Regions from separate parts of the Hydrogenophaga atypica genome, predicted to be linked through region 2. Evidence: predicted binding sites of a transcription regulator. Region 2 holds the regulator's gene; the other holds the start of a gene.

Region 1 (3,407 bases), on a different contig from region 2:
GATGTTTGGTGTGGTGGGGCCAGGTTTCTACGGCGGCACGCCGTTTTTCAAGGATGTGATGGCGGGACGCAAACACTTCACCGCCCCCGAATTCGTGCGCGCCATTGAAGAGGTGGTGTCACTGCGCGCGTTCATGCCACCCAACGCACCCACCATCGCCGAAAACGAAGCCCGAGCGCTGTTCGCGATGGGCCAAGCCGCATTTTTCATGAGCGGCACCTGGAACATTGAAACCATCAAGGCCTTGAACGCCAACATCGTGTTCGACTTCGTGGCGGCACCACCGGTCAGGCCCGGCGCAGCCACCTGGATGTCCACCTTCGCCGACGGCAACTACGCGGTCAATGCCCACAGCAAAAACCGCGACGCTGCCCTGCGGTTTGTCCGATACCTCGCCAGCAAGGAATACGGTCAGCAGTTCAGCGATCAGTTGCGACAGATGTCGGCGGTCCCGGGTGTGTTTCCGAGCGATCCGCTGCTGGCCCAGATCAGCCGCGCCAGCCAGCAGCAAGGCACGCCGTTCATCATGCTCGTGGGCTTTCGCTACCAGGACCCCAACGGCTCGGTGATGCTGCGTGATGGGCTGCAGAGGCTCATGCAAGGTCAAGGCACGGCCCTGGCGCTGGCCAACGCGTTGCAGTCCGGGTTGAGCGCGTGGCACCCGCCGTTCCAGAAAGAGTCGATACGCTGACGCTGTGGCCGCGCCTCAGAACAACGGCATCTGCCCGGCCACCCCCGGGGGACGAAACCGCGAACCGTCCAGGCTGTGTCGCTCGCGGTTGAGGCCCAGGCGGCGGCAGGCCTTCTCAAACCGCTGGTGGATGAGGTCGGCCCAGATGCCCTGTCCCCGCATGCGGGTGGCAAAGTCGGCCGTGTAGTCTTTGCCGCCGCGCATGTCCTGGATGCGCGCCATCACCCGGTCGGCGCGCAGCGGGTGGTGCACCTGCAGCCACTCGCGGAACAGCGGCGCCACCTCCCACGGCAGGCGAACCACCTGGTAAAAGGCACGGTCGGCGCCGGCATCGCGGGCTGCGGCAAGCACCTGTTCCATGTCTTCGTTGATGAACGGAATCTGCGGCGACACACTCACCCCCACCGGAATGCCGGCATCGACCAGCGTGCGGATGGTGCGCAGGCGGCGGTGAGGCGCGGCGGCACGGGGTTCCAGCGTGCGGGCCAGCGCGGCATCCAGCGTGGTGATGGTGACGTAGACCGACGCCAGGCGCTGCGCGGCCATCGGCGCCAGCACATCCAGATCACGCTCCACGCCGCTGGACTTGGTGATGATGGCCAGCGGGTGCTGCGCTTCCTGCAGCACCTCCAACACCGAGCGGGTCAAGCGCAGCTCGCGCTCCACCGGCTGGTAGGCATCGGTCACCGTGCCCAGGCCTATCGGTTCGGGCAGGTGGCCGGGTTTGCCCAAGTCATGGCGCAGCCGTTGGGCAATGTTGCGTTTGGCGATGATCTTGGTCTCAAAGTCCAAGCCGGGCGAGAGGTTGAGGTAACTGTGTGTGGGCCGTGCATAGCAATATATGCAGCCGTGTTCGCAACCTCTGTATGGGTTGATGGACTGGGTGAATGGCACATCGGGCGAGGTGTTGCGGCTGATGGCGCTGCGGGCCAGCTCGTCGGTCACCTGGGTGGCCGGTATACCTTGTGCGGCTGCGCCGGCTTCGTCCAGCGTGCCCCAGCCATCGTCGAACCCGGCGCGCTCGTCCACGGAAAAACGGTGCGCCAACCGGGAAGCGGCGCCGCGCCCCTTGATGGCGTGCACGGGGATGCGGACATCTGACACGGTGAGTGGCCTTAAAACTACTGTTTAAAACATCAGTATTCCACAAGTACGCCCACCACAAAAGCAAAACGCGCCCAACGGCGCGTTTTGCATCAGATGCAAACGGTGCTCAAGCCGAGCAGATGCGCGCCTTCGCCTCGGCGTATTCGCGCTTGAAGCGGGCCACCAAATCGGCAGCGGGCATCACTTCACGGATGGCACCAATGCCCTGGCCACAACCCCAGATGTCCTTCCAGGCTTTGGCGGCATTGGCGCCTTCGCCCGTGCTGAAGTTCATCTTGCTGGGATCGCTGTCGGGCAGCTTGTCGGGGTCCATGCCGGCGTTGCGGATGCTGCCCTTGAGGTAGTTGCCGTGGATGCCGGTGTAGAAGTTGCTGTAAACGATGTCGTCCGAATTGCTCTCGGTGATCATCTGTTTGTAGCCATCCACCGCACGCGCTTCTTCGGTGGCAATGAAGGCCGAACCGATGTAGGCAAAGTCAGCCCCCATGGCCTGTGCCGCCAGGATGGCGCCGCCGGAGGCAATGGAGCCCGACAAGGCCACCGGGCCGTCGAACCACTCGCGGATTTCCTGCACCATGGCGAACGGGCTTTTCACGCTGGCGTGACCACCGGCACCTGCCGCCACCGGGATGAGACCGTCGGCGCCTTTCTCGATGGCCTTGCGCGCGAACACGTTGTTGATCACGTCGTGCAAGACCACACCGCCCCACGAATGCACGGCTTGGTTCACGTCTTCGCGCGCCCCCAGGCTGGTGATGACGATGGGCACCTTGTATTTGGCGCAGACCTGCATGTCGTGCTCCAGCCGGTCGTTGCTCTTGTGAACGATCTGGTTGATGGCAAAAGGCGCCGCCGGGTTGTCGGGGTTGGCCTTGTCGTGCGCGGCCAGGGCTTCGGTGATTTCAGCCAACCAGTCTTCCAGCTGGGCAGCCGGTCGGGCGTTGAGCGCGGGCATGGAGCCCACCACCCCGGCCTTGCACTGGGCAATCACCAGCTTGGGGTTGCTGATGATGAACAGTGGTGAACCGATGACGGGGAACTTGATTTTCTGCAGGACCGGGGGCAGTTTGGACATGGTGTCTCCGTGGGAATGTTGTCTGTGATTCTGGTGGTGACTGCGCGCCCCACCCTGTCGCCGCAGCTACAGGGTGGGCGGCGTGTCAGCCTCAGAAGGCTTCAAGTGCCATCTCGGTCACGCCCGCAGCACCTTCGACGATGCTGTCGCGCACGCCCGGGGCGCGGCTCAGGACGTGGTCGGCGTAGAAACGCGCGGTGGTGATCTTGGCCTGCATGAAGGCCACATCCTCCCCGGCAGCCACCTTCTGCTCGGCCACCAGCAGCGCACGTGCCATTTGCCAGCCCGCCATCACATTGCCCGCCAGCATCAGGTAGGGCACGCTGCCGGCAAACACGGCGTTGGGATCGGCCTTGGTGTGGCCGGCCACAAACTTCACCGCGTCTTCAAAGGCCAGGCGTGCGGCCGTCAGGCGCTTGAGCACCGCCTGTGCGTGCGCGCTGCCGCTTCGGGCCAGCTCGGCCTCGGTGGTGGTGATCTGCTGCGCGATGGCCAACGCCGTCTGGCCGCCGTCGCGCGATGTCTTGCGCCCCA
Region 2 (3,407 bases):
CGTAGATGAACACGTCGGCCGCGATCACCAGATCGAAGCGTTGCAGTGCGCCGTTCAGGGCATCGACCACGTCGGCGTGTTGCAGCGCGTCGTAGTGGCCGCTGGCGCGGGCCTGCGTGACCATGCGCTCGGACAAATCCACCCCGGTCAGCGAGTCACAGCAGGGGCGCAACAAAGCGCCACACAGGCCGGTGCCACAGCCCAGGTCCAGCGCCGCGTCAAAACGCGCCACGCCCTGGGCTTGCAGCAGTTGCACCAAGCGCTGGGGGCCCTGGTAGCGCAGCGATGCCACGAGGTGTTGCTGGAAGCTGTCGGCATAGTCGTCGAACAGGGTTTCGACGTAGGCGCGCGGCGGGCGATCGGGCGCCTCGCCCCCGGTGACGGCGGCGAGGAAATAGCGGTGCAACTCGGGGTCTGCACCCAGCGCCAGGGCGCGCTCGAAACACTGGGCCGCCTCGGACAAGCGGCGCGCTTCACGCAGCAGGTTGCCTCGCAGCGACCAGGCCTCGGCGATGCCCTCGTCCAGGGCCAGCGCACGCGTCAAGGCATCCAGCGCCTCGGCAGGCTCACCAAGTTGCCCCAGGCACCGCGCCAGCGCCACCCAGGTGCTGGGCTCGTTGGGGTCGGCCTGTGCGGCGGCCCGCAAGTGGGCGGCCGCGTTTTCAAAACGGCCTTGGTGAAAGCGGGTGAGGCCCAGGTTGCTCAGCACCGAAGGGCGGCCGGGCGCCAGCGCCAGCGCGGCTTCGAAGGCCTGCGCGGCGTCGTCCAGGTGGCCTTGCTCGAAGCGTTCAACACCTTGCAGAAAATGCGAGCGCGCGCGCGCCATGGCATCGCTCATGCGCCGGGCTCAGAGTTTGGAGAAATCGGGCTTGCGCTTTTCCATGAAGGCGCCAAAGGCCTCGCGGGCGGCGGGTTCGCGCAGCATGCGGCCAAAGTGAGCGGCTTCTTCGTTCATCTGCGCCAGCACGAGCGCGGTCTGGCCTTTTTTCATGAGCTGTTTGGTCTGCAGCAGCGCGCTCATGGGCTTGGCCGCCAGCTTGCGCGCCACGGCTTGCGCGTAGTTGGTGGCTTCGGAGGGAGGCAGCACCTTGTTGACCAGGCCCACTTCGAGTGCGGCCTCGGCCATGAAGGGCTCGCCCAGCAGCAGGGCCTCGGCGGCGCGGTGGTAACCCATCATCTGCGGCACCAGCAGGCTGGAGGCCGCCTCGGGGCACAGGCCGAGGTTGACGAAAGGCATGGCAAACGCAGCGTTGTCGCCCGCGTACACCAGGTCGCAATGGAACAGCATGGTGGTGCCGATGCCCACGGCCGGGCCACACACGACGGCAATCACCGGCTTGGGAAACTGGGCGATGCCGCGCAAGAAGCGGAACACGGGCGCGTCGTCGGACGTGGGCGGCGTGTTCAGGAAGTCAGCAATGTCGTTGCCGGCGCTGAACACCGCTTCGTGGCCCTGGAACACCACCACGCGCACGGCCGCATCGTCTTGTGCGGCGGCCAGGGCGTCGGCCAAGGCCGCGTACATGGCGGCGGTGATGGAGTTTTTCTTGTCGGCGCGGTTGAAGGTGATGGTGCAAATGCCGTCTTCGGTGTGGACGAGGATGTCGCTCATGGTTGTCTCTGGATGTGGCTGAAGTCAAAACGCGCAAGTTATCATGGGAAAGCGCTGTATAGGAATACAGTTGCGACACATTGGAGTCACGCCCCCATGAACGAACCGGTCAAGCTCACCGCCCGCCAGCAAGACATCCTGACGCTGATCGAGACCACGATGGCCGACACCGGCGCGCCGCCCACCCGGGCCGAGATCGCCACCGCCTTCGGCTTCAAGTCGGCCAACGCGGCCGAAGAGCACCTGCGCGCCCTGGCCCGCAAGGGCGTTATTGAACTGGTCGGCAACACCTCGCGCGGCATACGGCTGCGCACCGGCAGCCACCCCTTGGCCCGGCAGATGCCGTTGGCCCTGCCCGAGTTGCAGCAGCTCACCCTGCCCCTCATCGGCCGCGTGGCCGCTGGCGCGCCCATCCTGGCGCAGGCCCATGTGGAAAGCCGCTTCACGGTCGAGCAGCGCCTGTTCAGCCGCCGGCCCGACTACCTGCTGCGTGTGCGCGGTCTGTCCATGCGCGATGCCGGCATTCTGGACGGCGACCTGCTGGCCGTGCACAGCACACGCGAGGCGCTGCACCACCAGATCGTGGTGGCGCGGCTGGGCGACGAAGTGACCGTCAAACGCCTGGTGCGCCTGCGCGGCCACATCGAGCTGCATCCGGCCAACCCCGACTTTCAGCCCCTGGTGGTGGGGCCAAACGACGCGTTCGAGATTGAAGGCGTGATGGTCGGTCTGATCCGCGACGGATCAAGCGCCTGAGCCCCTCAGCCTGAACACGCCCACCAGCTCGGCCAGCCGAGCTGCCTGCAGTTTGAGGCTCTCGGCGGCGGCCGCGCTCTCTTCCACCAGCGCGGCGTTTTGCTGCGTCACCTGGTCGAGCTCCTGCAAGGCCTCGCCCACCTGGCTGATGCCGGTGGACTGTTCGCTGCCGGCGGCAGATATCTCGTTGATGAGCCCCGTCACGCGCTGGACCTGAACGGCCGTGTCACCCACACTTTCTCCGGCCTGCCCCACCAGCTGAGAGCCCTGCTGCACGCGTTCAACGCTGGCGGTGATGAGGGTCTTGATTTCTTTGGCGGCAGAAGCGCTGCGCTGTGCCAGGTTGCGCACCTCACCGGCCACCACGGCAAAACCCCTGCCCTGCTCGCCGGCGCGCGCTGCTTCCACGGCGGCGTTGAGTGCCAGGATGTTGGTCTGGAAAGCGATGCCGTCGATCACACCGATGATGTCGGCGATTTTCTGGCTGCTGGCCGAGATCTCCTGCATGGTGGACACCACCTGCCCCACCACCTGGCCACCCCGGGCGGCGGCTTCGCTGGCGGCCGAGGCCAGCTGGCTGGCCTGCCGCGCGGTTTCGGCGTTTTGATGCACGGTCGCCGTGATCTCCTCCATGGAGGCGGCGGACTCCTCCAGGTTGGCGGCCTGGTTTTCGGTGCGCGAGGACAGGTCGGCATTGCCTGCCGCGATCTGGGCCGAGCCGGTGGCGATGGAATCGCTGCTGAGCCGCACTTCGCTGACCACCCGCACCAGGCTGTTGTTCATGGCGCCCAAGGCCCGCAGGAGGTCGGCCAGCTCGTCTTCGCCGTGGGCCTCGATCTGCATCGTCAGGTCACCGTCGGCCACCGCCTCGGCCAGGCGCACCGCACGGGCAATGGGCTGGGTGATGGAGCGTGTGATCCACACGGCCGCCAGCACCGACATCAGAACCGCAACCCCGAGCAAGCCGAGGGTGAGTGCGCGCACCCACTGGTACTGCGTCGCCGCGCTCTGGTTGACTTCTGCAGCGACTCGAAGCTGC

What was found. The regulator LexA, encoded in region 2, represses DNA repair genes until DNA is damaged. The targets are predictions, from matches to a motif close to ACTGTATNNNNATACAGT.
Region 1: ACFQPB_RS16735 (PA0069 family radical SAM protein) is a predicted target of LexA. The motif match lies at 1,815-1,832, and genes of this name have one in related genera.

The regions. Positions count from the first base shown of each region.
Region 1 covers NZ_JBHTCA010000016.1:1,594-5,000, reverse strand. Annotated here, with positions in the region: gene ACFQPB_RS16740 (ABC transporter substrate-binding protein) at 1-691, shown strand, start outside; gene ACFQPB_RS16735 (PA0069 family radical SAM protein) at 707-1,795, opposite strand; gene ACFQPB_RS16730 (NAD(P)H-dependent flavin oxidoreductase) at 1,905-2,873, opposite strand; gene ACFQPB_RS16725 (acyl-CoA dehydrogenase) at 2,965-3,407, opposite strand, start outside.
Region 2 covers NZ_JBHTCA010000038.1:9,727-13,133, reverse strand. Annotated here, with positions in the region: gene ACFQPB_RS22365 (tetratricopeptide repeat protein) at 1-838, opposite strand, end outside; gene ACFQPB_RS22360 (enoyl-CoA hydratase) at 848-1,612, opposite strand; gene lexA (transcriptional repressor LexA) at 1,709-2,368, shown strand; gene ACFQPB_RS22350 (methyl-accepting chemotaxis protein) at 2,357-3,407, opposite strand, start outside.